Regions from separate parts of the Bradyrhizobium sp. HKCCYLS3070 genome, predicted to be linked through region 2. Evidence: predicted binding sites of a transcription regulator. Region 2 holds the regulator's gene; each other region holds the start of a gene.
What was found. Region 2 encodes HrcA, which represses chaperone genes, less so after heat shock. Its sites were predicted from a motif close to GTTAGCACTCNCNNNNNGNGAGTGCTAAC; they were not measured.
Positions count from the first base shown of each region.

Region 1: the regulator HrcA is predicted to act here: its motif matches at 5,004-5,032, upstream of groES (co-chaperone GroES).
Region 3: the regulator HrcA is predicted to act here: its motif matches at 3,360-3,388, upstream of groES (co-chaperone GroES).
Region 4: the regulator HrcA is predicted to act here: its motif matches at 4,976-5,004, upstream of groES (co-chaperone GroES).

Region 1 covers NZ_JBNPTI010000012.1:108,311-115,784, forward strand. Annotated here, with positions in the region: gene ACQR03_RS27745 (helicase HerA-like domain-containing protein) at 1-850, shown strand, start outside; gene ACQR03_RS27750 (M20/M25/M40 family metallo-hydrolase) at 1,010-2,413, shown strand; gene ACQR03_RS27755 (diguanylate cyclase domain-containing protein) at 2,473-3,684, opposite strand; gene ACQR03_RS27760 (trypsin-like peptidase domain-containing protein) at 3,830-4,924, opposite strand; gene groES (co-chaperone GroES) at 5,147-5,461, shown strand; gene groL (chaperonin GroEL) at 5,504-7,126, shown strand; gene ACQR03_RS27775 (hypothetical protein) at 7,388-7,474, shown strand, end outside.
Region 2 covers NZ_JBNPTI010000003.1:412,902-420,375, reverse strand. Annotated here, with positions in the region: gene hemW (radical SAM family heme chaperone HemW) at 1-489, opposite strand, end outside; gene rdgB (RdgB/HAM1 family non-canonical purine NTP pyrophosphatase) at 476-1,120, opposite strand; gene rph (ribonuclease PH) at 1,117-1,830, opposite strand; gene hrcA (heat-inducible transcriptional repressor HrcA) at 1,995-3,083, shown strand; gene grpE (nucleotide exchange factor GrpE) at 3,216-3,836, shown strand; gene ACQR03_RS14415 (hypothetical protein) at 3,993-4,928, opposite strand; gene ACQR03_RS14410 (hypothetical protein) at 5,137-6,645, opposite strand; gene dnaK (molecular chaperone DnaK) at 7,064-7,474, shown strand, end outside.
Region 3 covers NZ_JBNPTI010000001.1:336,209-343,682, reverse strand. Annotated here, with positions in the region: gene ACQR03_RS01550 (acyltransferase family protein) at 1-1,738, opposite strand, end outside; gene ACQR03_RS01545 (cupin) at 1,960-2,565, opposite strand; gene ACQR03_RS01540 (usg protein) at 2,768-3,052, opposite strand; gene groES (co-chaperone GroES) at 3,432-3,746, shown strand; gene groL (chaperonin GroEL) at 3,834-5,474, shown strand; gene lepB (signal peptidase I) at 5,726-6,508, opposite strand; gene ACQR03_RS01520 (RtcB family protein) at 6,667-7,474, opposite strand, start outside.
Region 4 covers NZ_JBNPTI010000010.1:35,234-42,707, forward strand. Annotated here, with positions in the region: gene ACQR03_RS25295 (glycosyltransferase family 2 protein) at 1-328, shown strand, start outside; gene ACQR03_RS25300 (ChbG/HpnK family deacetylase) at 325-1,167, shown strand; gene ACQR03_RS25305 (DUF2076 domain-containing protein) at 1,379-2,182, shown strand; gene ACQR03_RS25310 (L,D-transpeptidase) at 2,272-3,063, opposite strand; gene ACQR03_RS25315 (protein phosphatase CheZ) at 3,371-4,150, shown strand; gene ACQR03_RS25320 (hypothetical protein) at 4,263-4,772, opposite strand; gene groES (co-chaperone GroES) at 5,103-5,399, shown strand; gene groL (chaperonin GroEL) at 5,521-7,164, shown strand; gene ACQR03_RS25335 (hypothetical protein) at 7,305-7,474, shown strand, end outside.

The sequences.
Region 1 (7,474 bases), on a different contig from region 2:
CCCGCGACTCTACGCGACGTTCCTGTTGTGGATGCTGTCCGAGCTGTTCGAGGAGCTGCCGGAGGTCGGCGATCTCGCCAAGCCCAAGCTGGTCTTCTTCTTCGACGAGGCGCATCTGTTGTTCAACGATGCGCCGAAGGCGCTGATGGACAAGATCGAGCAGGTGGTGCGGCTGATCCGGTCGAAGGGTGTCGGCGTCTATTTCGTCACGCAGAATCCGCTCGATGTTCCGGACCGGGTGCTCGGGCAATTGGGCAATCGCGTGCAGCATGCGCTGCGCGCCTTCACGCCGCGCGATCAGAAGGCGGTGGCAGCGGCCGCCGACACCTTCCGCCCCAATCCCAAGCTGGACACCGCCAAGGTGATCACCGAGCTCGGCAAGGGCGAGGCGCTGGTGTCGTTCCTGGAGGGCAACGGCACGCCGGCGATGGTGGAGCGCGTCCTGATCCGGCCGCCGTCGGCGCGCATCGGACCCGTCACGCCCGAGGAGCGCAAGGCGATCATCGCCGCGAGCCCGGTCAAGGGCAAATACGACACCGCGATCGACGCCGAGTCCGCCTACGAGCTGCTGCAGAAGCGGATCAGCGGAACCGCCGCGACGACGGAAGCCTCCTCCGGCAGCGTGCTCGGCAAGATCGGCGACATCGCCGCGACGATTTTCGGCACCAACGTCAAGCGCGGCCAGCTCTCGACCACGCAGGTGATCGCGCGCAACGTCGCCCGCTCGGTCTCCGACAAGGTGGTGGGCGGGATCGCGGCCGATCTCGGCAAGCAGGTCGGCGGCTCCTTGGGCAGTTCGATCGGCCGCTCCCTCGTGCGTGGCGCGCTAGGTGGACTGCTGCGGCGTTGATATGGTGTCGTGTTCCCGGTCGGCGTGATGGCCTTGTCATGTCATCTGCGCCGATTGGGGGGCAGGCGGCATTTGCTGCCTTTGCATGAGGCTGGCCCGGACCGCGCAACGGAGCTACAAGCGGGCCGATAGCCGTTACATGCGAAGGATCCGGTGGCCATGGCCAATGCGCAGCTTCAATCCGTTCTCGACCACATCGACGCCGACTTCGACAATAGCCTGGAGCGGCTGTTTGCGCTGATCCGGATCAAGTCGATCTCGGCCGATCCGGCCTTCGCTGGGGATTGCAAGGCAGCAGCCGACCATCTTGCCAAGGATCTTGCGACGCTCGGTTTCGCCGCCGAAGTGCGGCCGACCGCCGGCCATCCGGCCGTGGTCGGCAAGAGCAACGGCCATGGCGCGGCCAAGCCACATGTCCTGTTCTACGGCCATTACGACGTGCAGCCGGTCGATCCGCTCGAGCTGTGGCATCGGCCGCCGTTCGAGCCCGTGGTCGCCGACCATGCCGACGGCCGCAAGATCATCGTCGCGCGCGGCGCCGAGGACGATAAGGGCCAGCTGATGACCTTCGTCGAGGCCTGCCGCGCCTGGAAGAAGGTGACGGGCGCGCTGCCGCTCGACATCACGATGCTGATCGAAGGCGAGGAGGAGGTCGGCTCCAAGAACTTCGTGCCGTTCCTCGAAGCCAACAAGGACGAGTTCAAGGCCGACTTCGCGCTGGTCTGTGACACCGGCATGTGGGACCCGAACACCCCGGCGATCACGACCTCGCTTCGCGGGCTGCTCTATGAAGAGGTGAAGATCAAGGCCGCCAATCGCGATCTGCATTCCGGCGTGTTCGGCGGCGGCGCGCGCAATCCGATCCGCGTGCTGACCGAGATCCTCGGCGGCCTGTTCGACGCCGACGGGCGCATCACCATCCCCGGCTTCTATGACGGCGTGAAGGATGTGCCGCCGGAGGTCCTGGAGCAGTGGAAGAAGCTCAACCTGACGCCCGAGAGCTTCCTCAAGCCGATCGGGCTGTCGATCCCCGCCGGCGAGAAGGATCGTCTGCTGATCGAGCAAATCTCGTCGCGGCCGACCTGCGACATCAACGGCATCTGGGGCGGCTATATCGGCGAGGGTTCAAAGACGGTGATTCCGTCGCTGGCGCATGCGAAGGTCTCGTTCCGTCTCGTCGAGGGCCAGGACCCGCTGAAGATCCGCAAGGCCTTCCGCGACTACGTGTCGGCGCGCATCCCCGGCGACTGCTCGGTCGAGTTCGGCGATCATTCGGCGGGCGCTGCGATCGCGCTCGACTGGACCATGAAGCCGTTGGCGGCTGCCAAGCAGGCGTTGACCGAGGAGTGGGGCAAGGAGACCATCCTGATGGGCTCGGGCGCCTCGATCCCGATCGTCACCGACTTCAAGAAGACGCTCGGTCTCGATTCACTGCTGGTCGGCTTCGGTCTCGACGACGACAACATCCATTCGCCGAATGAGAAATACGACCTCAAGAGCTACCACAAGGGCATCCGCTCCTGGGCCCGCATCCTCGCCGCGCTCGCGGAGATGCCACGGTAGTGCAGGCGCTCGTCCGGGCTACGACCGCGACGGCGCTGATTGTTTGCACGAGGCTGAACTCATGCCGCGCTGGCGACCGACTTCGCCGCAAGATCGCCGCCGGCGATCTTGCGCAGCGCTGCGAGATTGGCTTCGGCCGAAGCCAGTCGCCAGCAGGATTTCCCGCTCGACTTGGCTTCATACAATGCGGCGTCCGCCGCGAACAGCAGGGCTTCCGGATCGGTGCCGTGCTCGGGCGCGACGGCGATGCCGATGCTGATGCCGATCTGGACATGCGCGCCGCCCGGCAGGGCCATCGGCGAGGTCATCACCTCGATGATGCGCTCGCCGAGCGCCAGCGCGTGGTCGAGCGCAGGATCGCCGGCGAGCACCACGAACTCGTCGCCGCCGATCCGGGCGATGACGTCGCCGCGAGAGGCGGTCTGCCGCAGCGTCCGGCCGACGATCTTCAGCAACTCGTCGCCTGCGGCGTGACCGAAGGTGTCGTTGACCGGCTTGAAGCCATCGAGATCGAGATACAGGACGGCGAAGCTGCGATCGCCGCCGGCGTCGAGCCTGCTCTGCAGCGCATCGATCAGGCCGGCGCGGTTGGACAGGCCCGTGAGTGGATCGAGCCGCGCCCGCTCGTCGCTCTCGCGCTTGGCCTGCATGACCGCCACCAGCATCTTGTTGAGCCGGAACGCCGCGCCGGTCATGGCGAGGAAGTAGACCGGCATCTGCAGATACATCGCGAACAACAACGGCTCATGCGACGTCGCGACGCCGGGGATGACGGGGCCGATGCTGAACAGGATCATCGTGCCGACCAGGCGCGGCGCGCTGAAATTGCGAAAGCAGATGCCGCCCACCATGGCGGCCGAGGAGATGCAGGTCAGTGACGCGGCCACCCAGTCGCCGGACGCGAGGCTGATGCCGACGCCGAAGCCGACGCTGGCGCTCCAGGTCACCGACAGCAGGATGTGGATGTCGGTCGGCGTCGCCAGCCGCTCGCGCGCGCGGCGGTAGGCAATCATCATCACGATCAGCCGCGACAGGCAGATCGCGACTTCGAGCACGAACCAGGTGATGAAGAGCGGGCTCGGCGTACGCAGTGCGAGCGCTGCGGCGACAGCAACGGTGTTGATGGCGCCGCCGGCGAACACCGACCAGCAGCCGTAGAGCTCACGCGTCAACGCGCGGCGGATATCTGATGACACCGGATATCCCGGGTCGGCCAGCCAGCGCGTCACGCGCCAGCGTGGCAAACTGAACGCCAAACCATCACCCCGCATTTCAATACCTCCGCGGGGTTGCAATAAGCGCGATAGCACTTAACAGGCGTTTAGAGAGGTATCGGCGTCTCGCTGCATGCTTGATGCGCGGTAAAAATTTACTCCACGTGGTATGCGCAGCTAACAACGAACTGAAGTTGAATTCTCAGCCCGAGGTTCTCGCGCGCGCACGTTCTTCGGTGACCGGTGCGACCTCCACCGTCGCATTGCCGAGCGCGCGGTCGCGCTCGAACACGAGACGGACGCGCTGCCCGACCGGTGTGAGGCCGATCAGGTTACGCACCTGCGTGGCGCTGCGCACCGGCATGTCGTTCGCCTTCACGATGATGTCGCCCTTGCGCAGTCCCGCGCGTTCGGCCGGCGAGCCCACGGTGACGTCGGCGACGCGCGCGCCCTGAATCCGGCCGTCGGCCGGCGCATCCAGGTCGAGCAGGGTCACGCCGATGCGGCCGCGATCGACGCGGCCGTTGGCGACGAGCTGCTCCATCACCCGCCGCGCCATGTTGATCGGGACGGCGAAGCCGATGCCGACATTGCCGCCGCCGGGCGAGATGATCGCGGTGTTGATGCCGACCAACTCACCGCGCAGATTGATCAGCGCGCCGCCGGAATTGCCGGGATTGATCGCAGCGTCGGTCTGGATGAAATCCTCGTAGCCCTGCTTGCCGAGGCCGGTTCGCCCGAGCGCGCTCACGAGACCCGAGGTGACGGTCTGGCCAAGACCGAACGGGTTGCCGACGGCGATCACGAAGTCGCCGACCTCGAGCGCATCACTGTCGCCAAGCGCGATGGCCTTGAGGTCGATGGGGTCCCTGATCTGCAGCAGCGCGATATCAGTGGCGGGATCGCGCCCGACCAGGCGGGCGGCGAATTTGCGGCCATCCTTGGTGCGGATCTGCGCTGTCGTGACGTGCTCGACGACGTGATTGGCGGTCATGACGTAGCCGCGCTGCGCATCGACGATGACGCCCGAGCCGGTGGCGCTGATCTGCTTCTCGACCTGCTTGGGGACGTCGAAAAACTCGCGAAACAGCGGGTCCTGGTAGAGCGGATTGTCCTGGCGGACCTTGCCTTCGACCGAGATGTTGACGACGGCGGGCGTCACTTCCTTGACCAGCGGGGCCAGCGTCGGCACCCGGCCGAGCTTGAGATCGGGAATTTGGGCCAAGGCAGGCCCGGTCATCAGGCAAAGCAGAATGGCAGGCGCCAGGACGGCCCGGAGAAAAGGCGGAAGCTGCATCGTGATCCCCAACAAGCGCGATCAGGATTTTTTGGCGACGACAGAACTGGGAAAGCGGCCGGCCCGGTTCAAGAGCCGCACTGGCAATCGTTCCCCGAGAGTGCCAAAAAATTTACGTGACCCTCTTGAACGAAAAGTTCGGCTTTCCTAGGTCGTTGCTCGCTCGGGGGCCTGATGGGACCCGAGGCTTATGACATCGCTGATCTGTAAAGGAGGATGTGCATGCATTTCCGTCCATTGCACGACCGCGTGCTCGTGCGCCGTATCGATGCCGAGGAGAAGACCAAGGGCGGCATCATCATTCCCGACACCGCCAAGGAGAAGCCGCAGGAGGGCGAGATCGTTGCCGCGGGTCCTGGCGCGCGGAATGAGCAGGGGCAATTGGTGCCGCTCGACGTCAAGCCCGGCGACCGGGTGCTGTTCGGGAAATGGTCGGGCACCGAGGTCAAGATCGACGGCAAGGATCTGCTGATCATGAAGGAGAGCGATCTGCTCGGCATCATCGAAGCTCCCGTGGCGGCGAAGAAGGCCGCTTGATTCCCTCAACTGACAGTCATCGAGAGAAAGGAGACGACGAACATGGCTGCCAAGGACGTGAAGTTTTCGACCGACGCGCGCGATCGCATGCTGCGCGGCGTCGACATCCTCGCCAATGCCGTGAAGGTCACGCTCGGTCCCAAGGGCCGCAACGTCGTGATCGAGAAATCGTTCGGCGCGCCGCGCATCACCAAGGACGGCGTGACGGTCGCCAAGGAGATCGAACTGGAGGACAAGTTCGAGAACATGGGCGCGCAGATGGTGCGCGAGGTGGCCTCGAAGACCGCCGATCTCGCCGGCGACGGCACCACCACCGCCACCGTGCTCGCCCAGGCCATCGTCAAGGAAGGCGCAAAGTCGGTCGCCGCCGGCATGAACCCGATGGATCTGAAGCGCGGCATTGATCTCGCCGTCGACGCGATCGTCAAGGATCTCAAGTCGCACGCCAAGAAGATCACCAGCAATGACGAGATCGCGCAGGTCGGCACCATCTCGGCCAATGGCGACAACGAGATCGGCCGCTTCCTCGCCGAGGCCATGCAGAAGGTCGGCAATGAGGGCGTGATCACGGTCGAGGAGGCCAAGAGCCTCGACACCGAGCTCGAGGTGGTCGAAGGCATGCAGTTCGACCGCGGCTACGTCTCGCCGTACTTCGTCACCAATTCCGAGAAGATGCGGGTCGAGCTCGAGGATCCCTACATCCTGATCCACGAGAAGAAACTGTCGGGTCTGCAGACCATGCTGCCGCTGCTCGAAGCCGTGGTGCAGTCCGGCAAGCCGCTGCTGATCGTCGCCGAGGATGTCGAAGGCGAGGCGCTGGCCACCCTGGTCGTCAACAAGCTGCGCGGCGGCCTGAAGATCGCCGCCGTCAAGGCGCCGGGCTTCGGCGATCGCCGCAAGGCCATGCTGGAGGACATCGCGATCCTCACCGGCGGCACGACCATCTCCGAGGATCTCGGCATCAAGCTGGAGAACGTCACCTTGTCGATGCTCGGCCGCGCCAAGAAGGTCGTGGTCGACAAGGAGAACACCACGATCGTCGACGGCGCCGGCGCCAGGAAGGACATCGAGGCGCGCACCCAGCAGATCAGGCTGCAGATCGAGGAGACCACCTCCGACTACGACCGCGAGAAGCTGCAGGAGCGGCTCGCCAAGCTCGCGGGCGGCGTCGCGGTGATCCGGGTCGGCGGCGCCACCGAGGTCGAGGTCAAGGAGCGCAAGGACCGCGTCGACGATGCGCTGCACGCCACCCGCGCCGCGGTGGAGGAGGGCATCCTGCCCGGCGGCGGCGTCGCGCTGCTGCGCGCCACCAAGGTGCTCGACGGCGTCAAGACTGTTAACGCCGACCAGAAGGCCGGCGTCGACATCGTCCGGCGCGCCATCCAGGTGCCGGTGCGGCAGATCGTGCAGAACGCCGGCGAGGACGGCTCGCTGGTGGTCGGCAAGCTCCTGGAAAAGGATGCCTATGGCTGGGGCTTCAACGCCGCGACCGGCGAGTACCAGGATCTGGTGCAGGCCGGCGTGATCGACCCCGCCAAGGTGGTCCGTACCGCGCTGCAGGATGCGGCCTCGGTCGCCTCGCTGCTGATCACCACCGAGGCGCTGGTGGCCGACAAGCCGAAGAAGGCGGACGCCGCCGCGGCCGCGCCGTCGATGGACTTCTGATCTGATGAAGCCGGGGCTGGCCGCAGCCAGCCCCGGCTGCCTGAAGGAAATATCTACAAACAACTGATCGCTGCCCTGTGCGGTCGTGGATCGGCCACAACGGGCAGCTATCAATCAGGTTGACGATCGCAGTTCGTCCAGAACCGGCCACAATTGCGTTCAGTGAGCCGGCTGTGATCGGACCGACGGTCGACGGGAGGTGTGGTTGAGCGCTGCCGCGCCGCCCGGTCTCATCAGCAGCGCGAGCTCGCAGGCCCGATCATGCCAGCCTGGCAATACGATCATCCGCCGCCCAACCCGACCTCCGTCATGAGCATGGGCGATCCCCGCCGCTTGACGCGGTTCTTG
Region 2 (7,474 bases):
GAACGAATAGCGCTCGAATGCATGGCGCGCGATCGCCACCGCCTTCATCGCCTCTTCAGCGGTGTGCAGGCGGCCGAGCATCTTGAGCGACGCATCGTCCATCGCCTGGACGCCGAGCGAGACCCGGTTGACGCCGGCGGCGCGATAGCCGGCAAAGCGGGTCGCCTCGACGCTGGTCGGGTTCGCTTCGAGCGACACCTCGACATCGCCAGCGACGTGCCAGTGCCGGCCGATCGCGTCGAGAATGGCGCCGACCGTCTGCGGCTGCATCAGTGACGGGGTGCCGCCGCCGAGAAAGATCGACGTGACGGTGCGCGGCCCAATGCGGGCGGCCGTGGTCGCGATCTCCTGCGCAAAGGCGCGGGCGAAGCGGTCCTGATCGATGGCGGCATGCCGGACGTGGCTGTTGAAGTCGCAATACGGACATTTCGACAGGCAGAACGGCCAGTGCACATAGACGCCGAACGCTTCGCTGTCAGCGCTGCTCAAGACAGATCTCCGCGAGTTTCACGAAGGCGCGCGCCCGGTGCGACAGGCCGAGCCCGAGCGGCGGCAGACCATGTTTCTCGATGCTGGTCATCTCGCCGAAGGTCCGGTCGTGGCCCTCTGGCAGGAACATCGGGTCGTAGCCGAAGCCCGCCGTGCCACGCGGCGGCCAGACCAGGGTGCCGTCGACCCGCGCCTCCACCTCCTCGACGTGACCGTCCGGCCATGCCACGCACAGCGCCGAGACGAAATGGGCGCTGCGCTTGTCGGCACCAGTCGCGCCCCGCTCCTGCAGCAGGCGCTCGATGCGCGTCATCGCGCCGGCGAAATCCTTGTCCGGTCCGGCCCAGCGCGCCGAATAGATCCCCGGCGCCCCATCGAGCGCATGAACCACGATGCCGGAATCGTCGGCAAAGGCAGGAAGCTGCGCGGCTCTGGCCGCGGCGACCGCCTTGATGCGGGCGTTGGCCTGGAAGGTCTCGCCGGTCTCGTCCGGCTCGCCCAGGCCGAGATCGCCGGCCGATACCGCCTCGACGCCATGGGGGGCGAGCAGCTCGCGCATCTCGGCAAGCTTGCCGGGATTGTGGGTCGCAATGATGATGCGACCGGTGAGCTTGCGGTGCGGGCTGCTCACGCGACCGCCATCTTCTGCAGGTCGACCAGCCGCGCGACGCCCTTGCGGGCGAGCGCCATCAGCGCCAGGAATTCGGTCTCGGTGAACGGCGTCTTCTCCGCCGTGCCCTGCACCTCGATGATGCGGCCGTCGCCGGTCATGACGAAATTGGCGTCGGTCTCGGCCTCGGAGTCCTCGGCGTAGTCGAGATCCAGCACTGGCGTGCCGTTGTAGATGCCGCAGGAGATTGCGGCGACGTTGGCGCGCAGCACCTCGGTCTTGATCATGTTGCGCGATTTCATCCACTTGATGCAGTCGGCCAGCGCCACCCAGGCGCCGGTGATCGACGCCGTGCGCGTGCCGCCATCGGCCTGCAGCACGTCGCAATCGACCGTGATCTGGCGCTCGCCGAGCGCTTCCAGGTCGATCGCGGTGCGCAGCGAACGGCCGATCAGACGCTGGATCTCGACGGTGCGGCCGGTCTGCTTGCCGGCGGAGGCCTCGCGCCGGGTCCGTTCCAGCGTGGCGCGCGGCAGCATGCCGTATTCGGCGGTGATCCAGCCGCGACCCTGGCCCTTGAGCCAGGGCGGCAGCCGGTCCTCCAGCGTGGCGGTGACCAGGACATGGGTGTCGCCGAACTTCACCAGGCAGGAGCCCTCGGCGTATTTGACGACGCCGCGTTCCAGGCTCACGGCCCGCAGTTCATCCGGTGCACGGCGGCTCGGCCGCATGATTCTCTCCGTGAAAGCGCGCGAAAGACCGACTTTGACCGGCCTTGTAGGAGCCGGGACCGGCAGCGGCAAGGGTTTATCATGGCTTCGCCCGCGAGCGCCGACCGGCTTGCCACCGAGCCGCCGCATGGACACATTATAGGCAGCTGGGAGGAGTGCATCTGGTGGCCCACCACGATCCGATCAACCTGATGACACCGCCGGCCGGTCTGGCGCACCTGAACGAGCGCTCGCGCGAGATCTTCCGGCAGATCGTCGAAAGCTATCTGGCGACCGGCGAACCGGTCGGCTCGCGCAACATTTCGCGGCTGATCGCGGTTCCGCTGTCGCCGGCCTCGGTGCGCAACGTCATGGCCGATCTCGAGCAGCTCGGTCTGATCTACGCGCCGCACACCTCGGCCGGCCGGCTGCCGACCGAGGCTGGCCTGCGCTTCTTCGTCGACGCCCTGATGCAGGTCGGCGACATGACGGAGGCCGAGCGGCAGTCGATCCAGAGCCAGCTCGCGGCCGTCGGCCGGGCGCAGTCGGTCGAAGCGGCGCTGGATGAAGCGCTGACCCGGCTGTCGGGTCTGACCCGTGCCGCTGCCGTGGTTCTCACCGCGAAATCCAACACCCGGCTGAAGCACATCGAGTTCGTCAGGCTCGAGCCCGAGCGCGCGCTCGTCGTTCTGGTCGGTGAGGACGGACAGGTCGAGAACCGGGTCCTGACCCTGCCGCCGGGCGTGCCGTCGTCGGCGCTGACCGAGGCGTCCAATTTCCTCAATGCCCGCATCAGAGGACGGACGCTGGCGGAAGCGCGGCTCGAGCTCGAGACCGCGCTGGCGCATGACCGTGCCGAGCTCGATCAGTTGACGCAGAAGGTGATCGCCGCCGGAGTCGCGAGCTGGTCCGGAGGGGACAGCGACGAGCGGCAGCTCATCGTGCGCGGCCACGCCAACCTGCTCGAGGACCTGCATGCGCTCGAAGATCTCGAGCGTGTCCGGCGGCTGTTCGACGATCTCGAGACCAAGCGCGGCGTCGTCGATCTGCTCGGACGGGCGGAGAGCGCGGAAGGTGTCCGCATCTTCATCGGCTCGGAGAACAAGCTGTTCTCGCTGTCGGGCTCGTCGACGATCGTGTCGCCCTATTCCGACGCCACGGGGCGCATCGTCGGCGTGCTCGGCGTCATCGGTCCGACCCGGCTCAACTATGCCCGGGTGATTCCGACGGTCGATTATGCCGCGCGTCTGGTCAGCCGGCTGCTGGGCGGCTGACGCGTGACTTGGTTCACCCGCGGACAGCGCCTCCGGGCGCGATGGTCAGGCTGCGCTTGATTTTCGACGCTCAAAGCACGATATCCCGCCCCATATCCCCCAAACCCGTCAGCCGAACTTGCGAGTCTGTCCATGACCGATCCCGACCTGCATAAGAATGATCCGGAAAACCCGGCGCAGGCCAGCGAACCCGTCGTCTCCAAGCCCTACATCATGCCCGATGATCCTGAGGCCGGCTCGGCCGAGGCGCTTGCCAAGGAGGCGGCCGACGCGCGCGACAAGATGCTGCGCACGCTCGCGGAGATGGAGAACCTGCGCAAGCGGACGGCCCGTGAAGTCGCCGATGCGCGCATGTACGGCATCACCGGCTTCGCCCGTGACGTGCTCGATATCGCCGACAATCTGCAGCGCGCGCTCGATGCCGTGCCGGCCGAGACGCGCGCCAATGCCGATGCGGGCCTGAAGTCGCTGATCGAGGGCGTGGAGCTCACCGAGCGCTCGCTGCTCAACACGCTGGAGAAGAACGGCGTCAAGAAGTTCGATCCGACGGGACAGAAGTTCGACCCCAACTTCCAGCAGGCGATGTACGAGGTCCCGGATCCGTCGGTGCCGTCCGGTACCGTGGTGCAGGTCGTGCAGGCCGGCTTCATGATCGGCGAGCGCGTGCTGCGTCCCGCGCTGGTCGGCGTGTCCAAGGGTGGCGCGAAGGCGGCGCCGGCGGCGAGCAACGATCAGTCGAACAGCGCCGCCTGACGGCGAGCCTAGGCAGGCGTCCTGCTGCCGTCCTGTCGATCGAACGAACAAGCCACGGGCAACGATGCCCGTGGCTTCTTGTTTGTCGGCGCGACTTTGTAGTTCGTCTCACGGCGAGCGGCCGACGTGATCACGACGTCCGATGCCGGACTGGTCTCAGCCTCTCGGCTGGATGCCGTCGCGGACGGCGCGGAAGCGCGGGAAGGCCGCCGACCACTGGTCGCGCGGCGCGCTGCCGATGATCCGCAACGTGTTCGGCCCGCCGAAGCGCAGCCACTGCACCACCGTCACCGGCGTATTGTCCTTGCCGCTGGTGGCGTCGATCCGGGTCTCATAGGCCGGCTGGCCGTCGATGCGGATCGGCTCGGACATCGTGATGCGCGCTTCGCGGACGCCCGGAATGGTGGTGGCCGCCTGCTGCGCGACGCGCGCGCGGTCGCCTGCCTCCGGGGCGACGCCGGCCACCAGCCCGATCACCACGAAGGGCGCGGCCTCGAAGCCCTTGTCCTCTTCGCCATCGGCCAGGATCAGGGCGCCCGGCCCGAGCGTGCGGATGGTCTTGAACCCGGAGAGGTCGGTGACCTTGAACGGCATCATCGCGAGCTGCTCGTCGACCGGAACGTCCTTGCGGACGACGGCGGAGGCGAACATCTGGCGCACGGCATCGTCGGTATAGATCCGGCTCGCGGTCTCCGGGATCTGCACGGCCACGTAGCCGGAGAAGCCGTTGCCGGGCAGGATCATCGAGTAGCGCCGCACCGGCGTGGCGCCATCCCGGCCGTTCTCCACCGTGTAGTAGGCGGTGCCGGCGGCGGTCTCGATGCTCTCCGGCTTGACGCTGCCGGTCCCGGCGGGATTGGCGGTAAACGCATTCTTCACCTCGCCATAGGCGGCCGCCGGCAGTTCGGTCAGCAGCACCTTGACGCTCTGGTCCTCGGTTTCGAAGCCGGAGAACGTCTTGGCCTTGGCGAGTCCCACCAGGGGCACGAGCCCGATGCGGACGCCGGGCGGAAATATGGCTTCGGCGGCCAATGCGGGGTGCAGCAGCGACATCAGCAGGGTGGCCGTGGCGAAAAATCGAACGATCATCATCAACATTGCCTCGTTGACCGAGGCCTCGTGCCGAGGCGGTCGGGATCCTCGCCAGCGTGGTCTTCGGCGGGCACGCTTTTAGCGGCTTTGCGCCCCCCGCAACAGGCCGGGCGCGCGGTTTTGATCGCCTGCGGCGATTGGCGGGACCCCGCAGGGGCGCATTTCGCGGATAATTCGCCTCGAAAGCCGGATTCAGGATGGTCCAGCGCTAGCTGCGTTTCAGGATTTCGACGCCGTCGACGGTCTGTACCAGCACATAGGGCTCGAGCAGAGCCCTGAGTTCGGGGTCGGAACGCGCCCAATCGCCCCAGTCGCTGTTCTGATTGTCGATCAGGACGACGTCGGGCGGCTGTTTCCGGAAGTCGGCGACGATCCCGGCGCGTTCGCGTTCCACGTAGGGCGCGAGCCTCTGCGCCGTCTGTGAATCGATGGTTCCGTCCTGTTGCGAGCGGCGAACGATTTCCCGAACCCAGAACGCCTCCTGGCGCGAGATCCAGGTGCCATCAAGGGTCCGCACCATGGGGTGGCCGATGACCGCGGCCGCGCTGAGCACCAGCATGCTCGGGTGCGGACCGAGCCGCGCCACCTGGGCTTCGATCTGCCGGACGTCGACGCTGCCATTGAACCAGAAGCAGGTCGGCACGAACAGCACGGCGCCGGCGAGAGCGGTGGCGGCACGCGGCCAGCGTCGCGCGTCGCGGCTGCCGTCGATCGCCGACACCGCAAGGCCGGCGGCAAGCAGCGCCAGCGCGACCATGGGGTAGGCGTGATAGCCCCAGCCTTTCTGCTGCGCGACGAACGACACCAGGAAGCCGAGCGATCCGGCCAGCGTGGTGAAGGACGCCGCGTCGCGCTCGTATTGCCGGCGCTGCAGGAGGAGGACGACGATTGCCGCGGCGAGCCACAGGCCCATCGGCAGAGTGACGAGGATGGTCGGTACGGGCGCCTTCAGAAGCAGATAGACGTCGCGGACCAGCGGATAGATGACCGTGAAATATTCGGGAAAGAACAGGTAGATGCACGCCGCGTTGAGCAGCACCAGGGCCGCGGCGATCCAGTTCTCCAGCGCGAACAGCACGCGCCAGTCGCGCGCCTGCGCGGCGGCGGCGAGAATGCAGAAGCCGACGCTGAAGGCGAAATAGGGCTTGAAGCTCATCGTGAGGCCGGCGCTGAGCCCGGCGATGAGGATGGCCGTCGGGGCTACCCGCTCGCCCTCGGCGCGCAGGATATACACCGCGATCGCCGGCAATATCGTGATCAGGGCCAGATGTTCCCGCTGGCCGAAATCATACATCGGCGCGATCAGGAGCAGGGCGGTCGTCCACGCCGCCAGCCGGCCGTCCGCGAGCCGATGGCGCAGGGCCGATGTCCGTAGCACCAGCCACACCAGCGTCAGGGATGCCGCGGTCAGCCCGAAGATCAGGATATTCGTCGCCAGCTCGGGCCTGAGATGGATCGCACGCGCCAGTGCGACCGCCAGAAGATAGACCGATCCCGCCATCGGCGGATTCGTCTCGAGGATGTCGACGTAGAGTCGCTGGCCATCGAGCATGCGCTCGCTGACGAGGAGCCACCAGCTGACGTCGACATTGAGGGGAAGGATGTACCGCAGCCACGCCGCTGCAACCACGATGGCGCAGATCAGCAGTCTCGGGAACGTGGCCTGGCCGGCTTCGCGCGCGCGTTGCGGAAAGCCCCAATCGGTGTCGATGACCATGCCTCATTCCCGTCCCAGGAGTGCGGCAGGCTAGGGCCCGTGGGTTAACAACGCATTTCGGTCATTGGGGCAGATCAGCGGTACCGGGTCTGTCGCACTTGCCGGCGATCGCACCCTGCGTTTCGCACCAGCCGTTCGATGTGCCGAGAGCTGGACCCGCACAGTCGCCTCCGGTCCGAGCCGCCGTTCCGCGTCGCCGCCGGGCCCGATGGGCCGCTCTGATGTCTCCATGATGACCTTCGGCGGCGGCCGTGATTTTCGTGGGGTCGAACCCCTGGTCCGGTCCTTGCGGGCCACTCCCCCCCTCCTATATGACGCTCATCGTCGCAATATCGCGAGCATTTGATCTGAGGGGGTTTTGGATGGGGGCGCCGTCAGGGCCCCACCCAACCTGCCGCAAAAAGAAGGATATGAGACCATGGGAAAGGTCATCGGGATCGATCTCGGCACCACGAATTCGTGCGTGGCCGTCATGGACGGCAAATCGTCGAAAGTCATCGAGAACGCCGAGGGCATGCGCACCACGCCGTCGATCGTCGCCTTCAGTGACGATGGCGAACGTCTGGTCGGTCAGCCGGCCAAGCGCCAGGCCGTGACCAACCCCGAGCGCACCTTCTTTGCGGTCAAGCGCCTCATCGGCCGGCGCTACGACGACCCGATGGTCGAGAAGGACAAGAAGCTCGTCCCCTACAAGATCGTCAAGGCCGGCAACGGCGACGCCTGGGTCGAGGCCGACGGCAAGACCTATTCGCCCTCGCAGGTCTCCGCCTTCATCCTGCAGAAGATGAAGGAGACCGCGGAAGCCCATCTCGGCCAGAAGGTCGACCAG
Region 3 (7,474 bases), on a different contig from region 2:
CCGAGCGGACGAAAGCCACGGGATCCGGAGTCGCGCCGCGCAAGGTGGCGCGCGCCAGCATCGACGGCAGCCGCGCCCGGAATTGCACGGAGGGGCCGAGCAGCACCACCGGAATGCCGGCATCATTGAGCCGAGACAGGGTCGACCTGAGGTCGCGCACCATTCCGGCAAAGCGCGGCGATCGGGCATCTTCGAGCCAATCTGCTGACATCACCACCAGATCGGGCCGGTGTGCCGCGAAGTAGTCGCGCATCTGGGCCGCCAGCGCGCGGCAGGCGGCCACGCCCTGCGTCTCCGCGCTGAAGGTCGGCATGCAGGTGGGCTGGCTCGCCTGCATGATGTTGACGGTGTCCGGATCGAGCTCGGCCTTGAGGCCGTGGTAGTAGTGCGCCGCAAAGCTGTCGCCCCACAGCAGCAAATTGGTCTTGCCTGGCACTGGACGGAGACAATCCTCGGGCACGCGCCCGTCCGGCGTCGTGAAGCAGGTGCCGTAGCGATAGACCGGCTTCATGTCGTAGGCGTTGTAGGCGTCCAGCCGCTGCGCCGCGCGGTCGGCGTCCGACACGGCGCCGGCGCGCAGCAGGCCGACGCCGCTGCCGGCCAGCAGCAGCAGGCTCGCCACCGCCGCGAGACCGAACGCGGCGCGCGGAGTCGCCGCGAGCCGGCGGTTGCGGAACGGTTGCTCGATGAAGCGCCACGACAGCGTGGCGACCGCGACCGTCAGGACGAACAGGGCCGCCCGCTCCCAGCCGTCGAGCGCGAGGCCGGGCTTGGCGAAGCGCGCGAAGGCGAACAACGGCCAGTGCCACAGATACAGCGAATAGGAAATGCGGCCGAAGAACGCCGCCACGCCGAGCGGCGATAGCGGGCTACGCGGCACGTTGGCCACGCGGGCGCCGCTCCACAGGAACAGCGCGGCGCCGAGGCATGGCGCCAGCGCGTCGACGCCGGGGAAACCCGGTCCGGGGCGCAGCGCCAGAATCGGCACCGCCATCAGCAGCAGCGACAGCGCGCGGGCGCCGCGCCGGGCGAGACCAGGCCGCGGTGCGGGAAGGCCGGATATCGCGACCAGGCTGCCGAGCAGGAATTCCCAGGCGCGCGGCGGGCTGAGGAAGAATGCGCTCGCGGACGCGCCGCCTCGCATCAGCAGCAAACCGAGCGCGAACGAGCCGGCAGCCAGCAGCGCCAGCGTGAAAGTCAGCGCCAGCCTGCGGCCGCGCGCTAGCAGCAACACGGCCCAGACCACGATCGGCAGCACCAGATAGAACTGCTCCTCGACCGCGAGCGACCAGGCGTGCAGCAGCGGCTTCTCCACCGCGGCGTGGTCGAAATAGCCCGACTGCTGCCAGAAGAAGATGTTCGAAGTGAAGGTGACGACGGCGGCCGCGGAACGGAAGAATTCGGCGCGCTCGGAGCCCAGCATGTCCTGCGACGCCGGGAGCGCCGCGAACGCCACCATGGCGTAGAGCGCCGGCAGCAGCCGCCGCACCCTCCGCTCGTAGAATTGCACGAACGAGAAGCGGCCCGCCGCGATCTCCGCGGCGATGATGCCGGTGATCAGGTAGCCGGAGATGACGAAGAAGATGTCGACGCCGACGAAGCCGCCGAAGATCGCCGGCGCCTCGAAATGGAATGCGACGACGGAGAGCACCGCGATGGCGCGCAGCCAGTCGATGTCCTCGCGATGTCCTACACCCGAAGCCGAGCCGGCGCCCGCGCTGGCGAAGCGGGGCTGCATCGATGCGCGCGTGCGAGGCGCGCGCGGGATCGTGGGAGCGAACTGGACGACGAAGCGCGGCAACGGGACGGGTACGCCTTTACGCAAGCCCGCGGCGAACACCTCTTACGGATTCGTCGCCGGCCCATCCGTCCCAGTGACGCGAGACCGGATGTCAACACACACGCGCGATGGGACCGCCGTCCATCGCACGCAAATGTTTCCATCCATTTCTGTCGGCTTTACGTCGACAGTTCGACGGTTTTGAAGTCGGCCGGCAGGATCACTTCCAGCAGCTCGACGTCGTCGGAATAGTCGAGGATCATGTGCCGGATCTTCGGCGGCTGGGTCCAGCAGCTGCCCTCCTGCATCAGCGTCTCGCCGACGCCTTCGAGGTAGCTCTTCACCCAGCCCTTGAGCACATAGACCATCTGGAAGTCGACCGCATGGGTGTGCAGCTTGGAGACTTCCTGCGGATTGCACGGCGGCAGCATGCGGATGACATGCGCGCGCGCCAAACCGTGCGTCGCGTCGGCGATGCCGAGGTCGCGGTAATGGGCATAGGCGCGCAGGCCGTCGGCCTTGAAGTCCTCCTCGCGGTGATGGCTGATCGCGACCTTCTGTTTGCGGCGGCGCGGCGCCGGCGCTGGTCGCCCCTTGCTCGCCAGCGCCTTGCGCGCCGAGGGCGCAGCCGCCCGGCCCGGCTTGGCGGGCGTCTTCGCCAGCGGCTTGGCGCTAGTTCTCGTAACGGCCTTCGCCGTCGCCTTACTGCTCTTGCCGGTCTTCAGCGCCGCTGACTTGGCGGCGGCGCGTGATGCGGGCTTGGTCGTCCGGCTCTTGGTGGCCATGGTGCTCTCCCTGCGTATCCTCGTCGCGAGGGTAGCACATATGGAGAGTCCCAGCAGCCGCTCCAACAAAGGTCGTCATTCCAGGGCGTGCGAAGCACGAGCCCGGAATCCATTCCTCCGCGCGTTCTGCCGCCCGATGGATTCCGGGCTCGCGCTTCGCGCGCCCCGGAATCTCATGAGGCGGCAGCGGTGGCTGTCAGCCTCAATGCAGCCGGAAGACGCCGTCGACGGCGCGCAGCTCGGCCGGCTTGATCAGCTTGGAATGCGCCACCGTGACCGAATACAGCGGACCCTCGATCTTCTCCTGCCAGAACGCCAGGAAGTCCTGCAGCGCCGGGAATTTCGGAAACAGGTCGTAGTTCTGCCAGACATAGGTCTGCAGCAGCGAGCGATGGTCCGGCATCCGATACAGGATCTGCGCCGTCGTCAGCCCGTAACCCAGCACCTGTTTCCGAAAGTCCTCGGAAACCTCAACCTTCGACACCATGCCAACCTCCGTTTCTGGAGCGCATGTCCGTGTGGCCATCCGGGATGGAGCCACCCGGCAAAGATGCGCTCACTGCCTAGAAATGTGACGCATGTCCTCAACCCATCTCAAGCTTAAATGTTTAACGACATGTTGAAAAATGCTGCATTAGCAGCCACTTAGCCCAGGTGCTAATACGGGGTTTCACGGTCCGTTCCGCTCCCGTTAACGCTATCGGAACGCTTTGGCAGAGCCCGCAGTTGACTGCTAATTTTTCTGCTACAAGCCCTTGCCCGGCTGAATGCTCTCCCCTAAATCCAGCCTGCGTGCTGGCACTCGCCGGCGCCGACTGCCAAATTTCCAGAAACTGACAATCGCCTCAATAGCTTAGGAGGACTGTATGGCTTTCCGTCCGCTTCACGACCGCGTCGTGGTCAAGCGCATCGACGCCGAAGAGAAGACCGCTGGCGGCATCATCATCCCCGACTCGGCCAAGGAAAAGCCCTCGCAGGGCGAAGTGATCGCGGTGGGCCCGGGCGCCCGCGACGAGAGCGGCAAGCTGGTCCCGCTCGACGTCCAGGTCGGTGATCGCGTGCTGTTCGGCAAGTGGTCGGGCACCGAGGTCAAGATCGACGGCCACGAGCTGCTGATCATGAAGGAAAGCGACATCATGGGCGTGCTCACCGACACCGCGTCGAAGAAGAAGGCCGCCTAAGCCAACCCGCTCAACGCTCACCCTGAGGAGCGCCTGCGGGCGCCCTGCCCAGGGTGAGACGACCAATTCAACTCAGGGAAACCCAATATGTCAGCAAAAGACGTAAAGTTCGGCGTCGACGCTCGCGACCGCATGCTGCGCGGCGTGGACATCCTCGCCAATGCCGTCAAGGTCACGCTCGGTCCGAAGGGCCGCAACGTCGTCCTCGACAAGTCGTTCGGCGCGCCGCGCATCACCAAGGACGGCGTCACCGTCGCCAAGGAGATCGAGCTCGACGACAAGTTCGAGAACATGGGCGCGCAGATGGTGCGCGAGGTCGCCTCGAAGTCCGCTGATGCGGCCGGCGACGGCACCACCACCGCGACCGTGCTGGCCCAGGCCATCGTGCGTGAAGGCGCCAAGGCGGTTGCCGCCGGCATGAACCCGATGGATCTGAAGCGCGGCATCGACCTCGCGGTCGAGGCGGTCGTTGCCGACCTCGTCAAGAACTCCAAGAAGGTCACGTCGAACGACGAGATCGCCCAGGTCGGCACCATCTCCGCCAACGGCGACGCCGAGATCGGCAAGTTCCTCGCCGACGCCATGAAGAAGGTCGGCAACGAGGGTGTCATCACCGTCGAGGAAGCCAAGTCGCTGGAGACCGAGCTCGACGTCGTCGAGGGCATGCAGTTCGACCGCGGCTACATCTCGCCCTACTTCGTCACCAACGCCGACAAGATGCGCGTCGAGATGGATGACGCCTACATCCTGATCAACGAGAAGAAGCTGTCGTCGCTGAACGAGCTGCTGCCGCTGCTCGAGGCCGTGGTGCAGACCGGCAAGCCGCTGGTGATCGTCGCCGAGGACGTCGAGGGCGAGGCGCTGGCTACGCTCGTCGTCAACCGCCTGCGTGGCGGCCTGAAGGTCGCGGCCGTCAAGGCGCCGGGCTTCGGCGATCGCCGCAAGGCCATGCTGCAGGACATCGCGATCCTGACCGGCGGCCAGGCGATCTCGGAAGATCTCGGCATCAAGCTCGAGAACGTCAACCTCTCCATGCTCGGCCGCGCCAAGAAGGTGATGATCGACAAGGAGAACACCACGATCGTCAACGGCGCCGGCAAGAAGGCCGACATCGAGGCGCGCGTTCAGCAGATCAAGGCGCAGATCGAGGAGACCACCTCGGACTACGACCGTGAGAAGCTGCAGGAGCGTCTGGCCAAGCTCGCGGGCGGCGTCGCGGTGATCCGCGTCGGCGGCGCGACCGAGGTCGAGGTCAAGGAGCGCAAGGATCGCGTGGATGACGCGATGCATGCGACCCGCGCGGCTGTCGAGGAAGGCATCCTGCCGGGCGGCGGCGTCGCCCTGCTCCGTGCCTCCGAGCAGCTCAAGGGCCTGCGCACCAAGAACGACGACCAGAAGACCGGCATCGAGATCGTCCGCAAGGCGCTCTCCGCTCCGGCCCGCCAGATCGCGATCAACGCGGGCGAGGACGGCTCGGTCATCGTCGGCAAGATCCTGGAGAAGGACCAGTACGCCTATGGCTTCGACAGCCAGACCGGCGAGTACGGCAACCTGGTCTCCAAGGGCATCATCGACCCGACCAAGGTGGTTCGCGCCGCGATCCAGAACGCCGCCTCCGTGGCCGCGCTGCTGATCACGACCGAAGCCATGGTCGCCGAGCTGCCGAAGAAGAACGCCGGCGGCCCCGCGATGCCTCCGGGCGGCGGCATGGGCGGCATGGACTTCTAAGTCCGACGCTTCGTCGCAGACGACAATTGCAAAACCCCGGCAGCGATGCCGGGGTTTTCGTTTGTGCTGGAATTGTCGCATCGCCAGCCTCGGTTTCGGGCTCATGCCCCCGATGCATTCAATGCGTAGTTCAGATGAGCGCACGCCGCATCCCGAAGGGCGCAGGCGGGAGCGACATCCGGGGTGTCACGAACCGACCAGGTGATCCCGCATGTCGCTTCGCTCATGCGGGCTACGGGCTCCGCGCCGCCCTACTTCACCATCGTCCCGATCCGCTCGAAACGGATCCGGCCCGGCTTGCCTTTCTCGGCGCTGGTGGCCGAGAAGAAGATCATCGCGGCGCGGCCGATGACATTCTCGATCGGCACATAGCCGATGGTGCCAAGCACACGGCTGTCGGTCGAGTTGTCGCGGTTGTCGCCGAGCATGAACAGCCGCCCGGGCGGCACGACGAAGACGTTGGTATTGTCGAAGAAGCCGTGGTCCAGGCAATCCAGCGTCTCGTAGCTTGCCCCGTTCGGCAACGTCTCGCGCCAACGCTTGACGCGCTCGTTGGCATCGCCGCCGCAGGCAGCCTCTCCGGTCAGATCCTCGACCCGCTCGCGCTCGACGGCCGTATCGTTGATGTAGAGCACTCCATCCTTCATCTGGACGCGATCGCCGGGCAGTCCGACGACGCGCTTGATGTAGACGGTCGCATTGTCTTTCGGCAGGAAGAACGCGACCACATCACCGCGCGCAGGTGTCGCGCCCCAGATGCGCGCCGACGGCGGCAACGAGGAAGGCCATGACAACGGCCAAGTGAAGCGGCTGTAGCCGTAGGGATATTTCGACACGAAGAAGACATCGCCGACGCGAAGCGTTGGAATGTTCGAGGATGAAGGGATGTTGAACGGCTGATACAGGAAGGAGCGGATCAGTACCGGTGAGGCCAGCAGCAGGCACAGCAGCGCAAAGCCCGCGATGAAGATCCCCGCGATCGCCCACCACGGCTCGCGCTTCGGCCCGATTGCACCCGCATCCAGGCTCGTCATCGCGTCTCCCCCCTTCTTCACAGCCTGAGGATGATGGAAGGCCCGGCCATGCGCAATCGCCAAATGAACCGGCGGCCACGCGGCCGCTGATCACCTCCGGCGCCTGCCGCCCCGTCAACAGGAGGCCGCCCGTGGGCGACCTCACCGATTTGGAGTCTTCACCGCCCCTTCCGCCACGGCGCGTCGGCTTCCCAGTCACCGGCCATGATCGAGCCGTAAGGGATCACCTCGTCGGTCACCTCGCCGAGGCCGTAGCGTGCGATCTGCGCCCGTACCGACGCCGCGTTCTTGTAGGCCTGCGGCAGCTCCGACAAATCAGGCTTGCCGCAATAGAACCGCGCATCGATGCCCTCGGGCATCTCCGGGCGATGCGCGCGCAAAAACGCCTTCCGACCGAGATTGCGGCCAGCGCCGTGCGGCGCGAAGCCGAGCGCATCCTTGTTGTCGCGATGCTTCAGGATCAGCACCGGCTCGGCCATGTTGAGCGGCACGATCGTGCGTCCGTCATCGTCAGCCGAGAAGCCGGACCAGTTCGGCGTCGCCCCCTTGCCGTGGTAGAACAGGCCGTCGCTCTTCTGGAAGACGAAGTTGTGCTCGTTCCAGAACCGGTCGGCGACGGCGTTGCCGAGCTTCGCCGCAGCGAGATCGTGAATCGCGTGGTGATTGGCCCTGGTCCACAGCCGCGCGACCTGCAACGCCTCCCAATAGGCGCGGCCGTCGTCGCTCGACGCCTTGATCCAGGCGCTGTGCTCCGGGACCTTCGGCGCATGGATCGCGGTGTGCCGCTTCGCCACCGCCATGCCGCGCTTGTAGAGCTGTGCGCCGAAGCCGCGCGAGCCGTGATGCGTCACCAGCGCCGCCTGCCCGGTCGACCTGAGATGGCCGACATAGGCGAAGTGGTTGCCGTCGCCCTGCGTGGCGAAGTGGCCGATCGCGAAGCGCTCGAGCCCCTTCAGGAAGGGATTG
Region 4 (7,474 bases), on a different contig from region 2:
AGGTCTCACCTCGTTCTCGGTCGCGCCCTTGCGCTTCGCCAGTCTGCTCGGAATCCTGCTGGCCTCGGCCGCGTTCCTGTTCGGCCTCTCGATCCTCTGGGAGACCTTCACAACCGGCAAATCGGTGCCTGGCTATCCCTCGCTGATGGTCGGCCTGATGACGATCGGCGGCGTGCAGCTGATCATGATCGGCATCATGGGCGAGTATATCGGCAAGATCCTGTCCGAGCTGAAGGCGCGTCCGATCTACTTCGTCGCCGAGCACAGCGAGAAGCGTGCAGCGCTCGATGCGCGGAGCGACGGCGCCGAGAGGAACGCCGCCGAATGAGCGCCACGCCGCACCGGCGCATCTGGCTGTGCGCCGATGACTATGGCATCAGCCCCGGGGTCAACAGCGCCATCCGCGACCTGATCGCGCGCGGTCGGCTGAACGCCACCTCGGTGATGACCGTGGGCGCCGCGATCGGGCGCGACGAGGTGACGGAGTTGACCAAGGTCGCGTCCGACAGCCCGCGCTGCGCCATCGGCCTGCATGTCACGCTGACCGCGCCGTTCCGGCCCCTCACAATGCACTTCCGCCCGTCGGAGGGCGGCATGTTCCTGCCCTTTCCCAAGCTGCTGCGCGCCGGAATGTCCCGCCGGCTCGATCCCGAGCTGATCCGCGCCGAGGTGCTGGTCCAGCTTGCGGCGTTCGGCGAGCTGTTCGGCCGCGCCCCGGATTTCGTCGACGGCCATCAGCATGCCCAGCTCTATCCGCAGGTGCGCGAGGGCTTCCTCGCCGCGGTCAAGGAAGCCGCGCCGGCGGCCTGGGTGCGTCAGGGGGGGCGGAACGTGCCGCTGATGCAGCGGCTGACGGCACCGAAGGCGCTGCTGCTGGACGTCCTGAGCGCACAATTCCGCCGTCATGCCAAGCGGGCCGAGATCGCCTTCAATCCTGCCTTCGCCGGCGCCTACGACTTCAGCAAGACCTCGGATTTCGCCACGTTGATGGACGGCTTCCTGGACGAGCTGCCCGAGGACGGGCTGGTGATGTGCCACCCCGGCTTCGTCGACGACGTCCTGATCGAGCTCGATCCTTTGACCGTCCAGCGCGAGCACGAGCACGCCTATCTCGCCGGCGAGCATTTTCCAGCGCTGCTCGACCGCCGGCGGATGACGCTGGCCTGAACGGATCTTGCGGGTCTGCGACGAACAAAAGGCCGCCCGGCTGCGTTCCTCCTGTAGTGCGGGCAACATCGAGGTCCAAAACGCTGCGCAAGCCCGAGAGACGCTGTGTCGCATACGGAAATTTAATCCGCGCCCCGGCTGGCCGGGCCACAAAGTCCCCCTAAATCTTGGCCGCGCTTGGCCGGAACAAGGCAAGCGGCAGGAGAACGACATGACACCGCAAGAACGCCAACTCATCGACGATCTGTTCGACCGGCTTGCCAAGTTGGAGAGTGCACCGCGTGATCCGGAGGCCGCCGCCGCCATCGCCCAGGCGCTGCAGCGGGCTCCCAATGCCGTCTACGCGCTGGTGCAGACGGTGCTGGTGCAGGACGAAGCCTTGAAGCGCGCCAATGCCCGCATCGAGGAGCTGCAGCACGCCCAGGCCCCGCAGCAGGCCCAGTCCGGCGGCTTCCTCGATTCGATGCGCGACAGCATCTTCGGCTCGGGCAGCCGCGGTTCGGTCCCCAACGTGCCGCCGCCGTCGCAGAGCCGACCGGTCTGGAACAGCGGTCAGGCGATGCCCCCGGGCTACCAGGGCCAGCCCGGCTATCCCGGTCAGCCCGGCCCTTACGATCAGGGCGGCTTCGGCCAGCCGCGTGGCGGCATGTTCGGCGGTGGAGGCGGCTCGTTCCTCGGCACGGCGGCGGCCGCTGCGGCGGGCATGGTCGGCGGCTCGCTGCTGCTCGGCGGCATCCGCTCGATGATGGGCGGCGGGTCGCATCAGGCGTTCGGTGACACCACGATCATCGAGGAGCGCGGCGGTGGTGCCGGCCCGTGGAGCGGCGACCAGTCCAGCGGCTCGCTGGCGCGCGACGCCGGTCTCGACGACATCGGCCGCTCGGGCGGCGACGGCGGGCGTGCCGGCCTGTTCGACCAGGCGAACTATGACGACAGCGGCAATGACAACGACGCGGCCGACTTCGATGCCGATGACGGCTATGGCGACGACGACGGTGGCAGCGACTACGCTTGATGCTCCCGGGTCGCAGCGAACTGAAGAATGCGAAAGGCCGCCCCCACGGGCGGCCTTTTTCAGTTGCGGATGTCGTGCAGCGGCGGTCGTCAGAGCACGATGACCCGAGCCCCGACGTTCACGCGGCCATAGAGGTCGATGACATCCTCGTTGCGCATCCGGATACAGCCTGACGAAACGTTGGTGCCGATCGTCCATGGCTCGTTCGAACCGTGGATCCGATACAGCGACGAGCCGAGATACATCGCGCGTGCGCCGAGCGGGTTCTGCGGTCCGCCCTCCATGTGCCGCGGCAGGTCGGGCCGGCGCGCGAGCATTTCCGGCGGCGGCGTCCAGTCCGGCCATTCGCGCTTGGCCGAGATCGTCTTCACGCCCGACCAGGTGAAGCCGGGGCGGCCGACGCCGATGCCATAGCGGAGCGCCCTGCCCTCGCCCTGAACCAGATAGAGGAACTTGTTCGGCGTATCGATGACGATCGTGCCCGGCCGTTCTTTGCCGTCGTAGTCAACGATCTGTTTCTCGTATTTCGGATCGAGCGGCCGCTGCGTCTGCTCATAGGCCTCCTCATCCGGTACTCCCTGCTGCGGGACCATGCCCGGCGCCAGCCGCTGCGGCTCGTAGTAGGACGGCTGCTGCTGGTACATCGGCTGTCCCGGCCGAGGCATGCCGCGGCCGCCTTGCGGATCGCCGAACAGGAATTCGATGAAGCCACCACCCATGCGCGAGCGTTCGACATAAGCGGCGCGCACCGGCGCGGACTGCTGCGGCGGCCCGCTGTAAATCACGGTCGGCTGCTGAAATCCCTGGGCCGCAGCCCGATCCAGACCTGAATGGAATGCGCATGCGCCGGCCAGCAGCGCTATGGAGAATGATTTGAACATCGACGTACTCTGTACTGTTTCGTCTGGAGACTGTTCGTCGCGCGAGGCGGCAACGCCGCCGCGTATCGTCAATAAAGAGCAAAACCCGATCGCTTTGGTAAACGCGGGAGGCGCCGGGATTCACCATCGCTGCATACGTCGGCGGTTTTGATCGCTAGCGTTTATTTTGCGTGAAGGCCGGCGGAGCATGGTTAATAGTTGACGCACGATGCACGCCAGCGTTGCCCAACGGCGGTTCCTGGCGTGAACGCGATGTTAAATAGCCTCTGCGTAGAACTGATCCGAGCAAAAGGTCAGGGATACTATCATGGCTGTTCGCAAGCGTTTCCGTATCGAAGAAGCAATCGTCGGCCATATGCCGGAGCCTGAATTCGTGGGCGGCGAGATCGGCCCCAACCACAAGGAAATCATGGACGAGCTGCGCGCGATCCGCTCCCAGATGGCCAATGCGATCCGAAGCGGCGGCAGCAACACGGCGAACGCCGCCATCGAAGAGTCCGCCGCACGCGAGGTCGCCGAAGCGCGCGCGCTGCTCGAGACCTATCGCGCCCAGATCGAGCAGTGCGAAAAGCTCAAGGTCGAGCTCGACCTGATCCACGACGCGATCAACCGCACCAAGGGCGAGATCGCGACCCTCCATGCCAAGAGCTTCAACGGCGAGGAGATGGCCAAGGTCAACGGCGAGCTCGGCGCGGTCGTCGGCGGCACCGAGCAGGCGACGCAGCAGATCCTGGAAGCCGCGGAGGCGATCGACCAGGCCGCCAGCGCGCTGTCCAAGGTGGACTCGGCCGACCAGCAGAAGATCCTGAGCGAAGAGATCCAGGAGCGCGTGGTCTCGATCTTCGAGGCCTGCAACTTCCAGGACCTGACCGGCCAGCGCATCAACAAGGTCATGACCACGATGAAGTTCATCGAGCACCACATCGTGGTGATGATGGACATCTGGGGCGGCGTCGACGCCATCAAGGCGCATACGCCGCCGATCGTCGACCACCGCGAGGGCGACGCCCGGCTGCTGAACGGCCCGAAGGCGGAAGGCGACGTCGGCCACGCTTCGCAGGACGACATCGACGCGATGTTCAACTGACCTCGGCCAGTCCCAGCGACCGCTCCAGGCAACGTCACCATACAGGAACGCCGGCGCTATCGCCGGCGTTTTTCGTTCGACTCTCGACCTTTGCGGGATGTTCGCCCGGATCTCAGGCGCGCGGTCCGCAGCGGACGTAGACCATCGTCTGGTAACGGGTCGCCGCATCCTTGTCGACGAAGCGGGTGATCAGCACACGGCCGTCGAAGGAGACGACCTCGCGGTCCTGCTCGCCGCCGGGCGGTCCGGCCGGGCCGATGTAGTTCTTGCCGCTGGCCGATCCCTTCAAGCGCAGTTCCTGGGGAGTCGCCTGGTCGGCCAGGTGCATCACGACACCACCGGACGTGCCTGCCCCGATGACGTAGGGCTGTTTGCACTGCGCCAAAGCCATCTTTTCGGTGCGCGGGCGGTCATTCGGGTTGTTGTAGGCGGCAAGCCCCCATTTGCCCACGAGATCCTCGGCGCGAATCGTGGCCGGCACCTCGGGCTCGACCGGCGCCTCGGTCTGCTGCATGGGGGTCGACGGCGACAGGCTGAAGCCCGTGCACGCTCCCAGAAGCATCGTGAGCGCCGACGCGATCGCGAGATTGGCAACCGGCCGCGCGCACCGTGAACTCGTCATGGCATCCCCTTAGGAACAAGATCATGGCTGCCCCGTCCGGCAACCAAGCGCAAAACGCTCGTCAGAGCAATGACGTCGGATGACGACGCCGCTCCACTAACATGTCTGGCCCGGGACAACATCCCCTAACAGCCTCAAGAACGGCTTAACGGCTGGCCGTTGCTTGACAGGAACAGCCGCAAGCCATATTTCCCCGAGCGGTCTTTAGCACTCGGAGGGCGGGATTGCTAAGGCTGCGAGCCAGTTGGCGCCAAGTGGGCGTTCAATGTGGCCGCATTCAGATTTCCTCCGACAGCAACACTTATCCAAGCACCCCAAAAGGGATCCGTCATGGCCAAATCGAAGTTTCGTCCCCTGCACGACCGCGTCGTGGTTAAGCGCATCGACGCCGAAGAGAAGACCAAGGGCGGCATCATCATTCCCGACAGCGCCAAGGAAAAGCCCTCGCAGGGCGAAGTCGTCGCCGTCGGCCCGGGCGGCCGCGACGAGAGCGGCAAGCTGATCCCGATCGACGTCAAGGTCGGCGACCGCGTGCTGTTCGGCAAGTGGTCCGGCACCGAGGTCAAGCTGGACGGCGAGGAACTCCTGATCATGAAGGAGTCCGACATCATGGGCGTCGTCGCCTGATCCCGACCTGTCGGGGGCGGCGATCAGCCGCCCCGGGCGAAAATGCTCTGCAACCTCGTTCCGGCGACAGACGGGCGATCACGCCCCTCGCCGTCGAGGTCTACTCCAGGAGAATTCTGAAATGGCAGCCAAGGACGTCAAATTCGCCGGCGACGCACGCGACCGCATGCTGCGCGGCGTCGACATTCTCGCCAACGCCGTCAAGGTGACGCTCGGCCCGAAGGGCCGCAATGTCGTCATCGAGAAGAGCTTCGGCGCTCCGCGCATCACCAAGGACGGCGTCACCGTCGCCAAGGAGATCGAGCTGGAGGACAAGTTCGAGAACATGGGCGCGCAGATGCTGCGCGAGGTCGCCTCCAAGACCAACGACACCGCCGGTGACGGCACCACCACCGCGACCGTGCTGGCCCAGGCCATCGTGCGCGAGGGCGCCAAGGCGGTTGCCGCCGGCATGAACCCGATGGACCTCAAGCGCGGCATCGACATCGCGGTGGCCGCCGTGATCAAGGACATCGAGAAGCGCGCCAAGCCGGTCGCCTCGTCCTCCGAGGTCGCCCAGGTCGGCACCATCTCCGCCAACGGCGACGCCGCGATCGGCAAGATGATCGCCCAGGCGATGCAGAAGGTCGGCAACGAGGGCGTCATCACGGTCGAGGAGAACAAGTCGCTCGATACCGAGGTCGACATCGTCGAAGGCATGAAGTTCGACCGGGGCTATCTCTCGCCCTACTTCGTCACCAATGCCGAGAAGATGACCGCCGAGCTGGACGACGTCTACGTGCTCCTGCACGAGAAGAAGCTGTCGGGCCTGCAGGCCATGCTGCCGGTGCTCGAAGCCGTGGTGCAGTCGGGCCGCCCGCTGCTGATCATCGCCGAGGACGTCGAGGGCGAAGCGCTGGCGACGCTGGTCGTCAACCGCCTGCGCGGCGGACTCAAGGTCGCCGCCGTCAAGGCGCCGGGCTTCGGTGATCGCCGCAAGGCCATGCTCGAGGACATCGCGATCCTGACCGGTGGTCAGCTGATCTCGGAAGATCTCGGCATGAAGCTCGAGAACGTCACGATCAAGATGCTCGGCCGCGCCAAGAAGGTCGTGATCGACAAGGAGAACACCACGATCGTCAACGGCGCCGGCAAGAAGGCCGACATCGAGTCGCGCGTCGGCCAGATCAAGGCGCAGATCGAGGAGACCACCTCGGACTACGACCGTGAGAAGCTGCAGGAGCGTCTGGCCAAGCTCGCCGGCGGCGTCGCGGTGATCCGCGTCGGCGGCGCGACCGAGATCGAGGTCAAGGAGAAGAAGGACCGCGTCGAGGACGCCCTCAACGCGACCCGCGCTGCGGTGCAGGAAGGCATCGTCCCTGGTGGCGGCGTGGCGCTGCTGCGCGCCAAGAAGGCCGTCGGCCGCATCACCAACGCCAATTCGGACGTCCAGGCCGGCATCAACATCGTGCTGAAGGCGCTCGAGGCTCCGATTCGCCAGATCTCCGAGAACGCCGGCGTCGAAGGCTCGATCGTGGTCGGCAAGATCCTGGACGAGAAGTCCGAGACGTTCGGCTTCGACGCGCAGACCGAGGATTATGTCGATATGGTCGCCAAGGGCATCATCGACCCGGCCAAGGTGGTCCGCACCGCGCTGCAGGACGCCTCGTCGGTCGCAGGCCTCCTGGTCACCACCGAGGCCATGGTCGCCGAGCTGCCGAAGGATGCTGCTCCGGCGATGCCGGCCGGCGGCGGCATGGGTGGCATGGGCGGCATGGGCTTCTGAGCCCTGCTTTCGACATCTCACATTCAGGAAGGCCGCCTCCGGGCGGCCTTCTTTTTGGCCGAGTGTCCGCACCGGGGGTGCAGCGACCGCAAATCGGCGCTACAGCTTAAGGCCGATTCTGCCCCCACAAGGATTTTCAGATGCACGCGATTTTGCTTGCGCTGGCCGTGATTGCAGCGGCCGCGCCGGAACTCGGTTGGGCCCAGAGCAAGAGCGGGACCAAGGCCCCCGCCAACGAGACTCGGTATTTCACCGCGATCGACGGCCTGATGGACGGCAATGCCGACGTGATCCTGAAGGAGACGCGCCA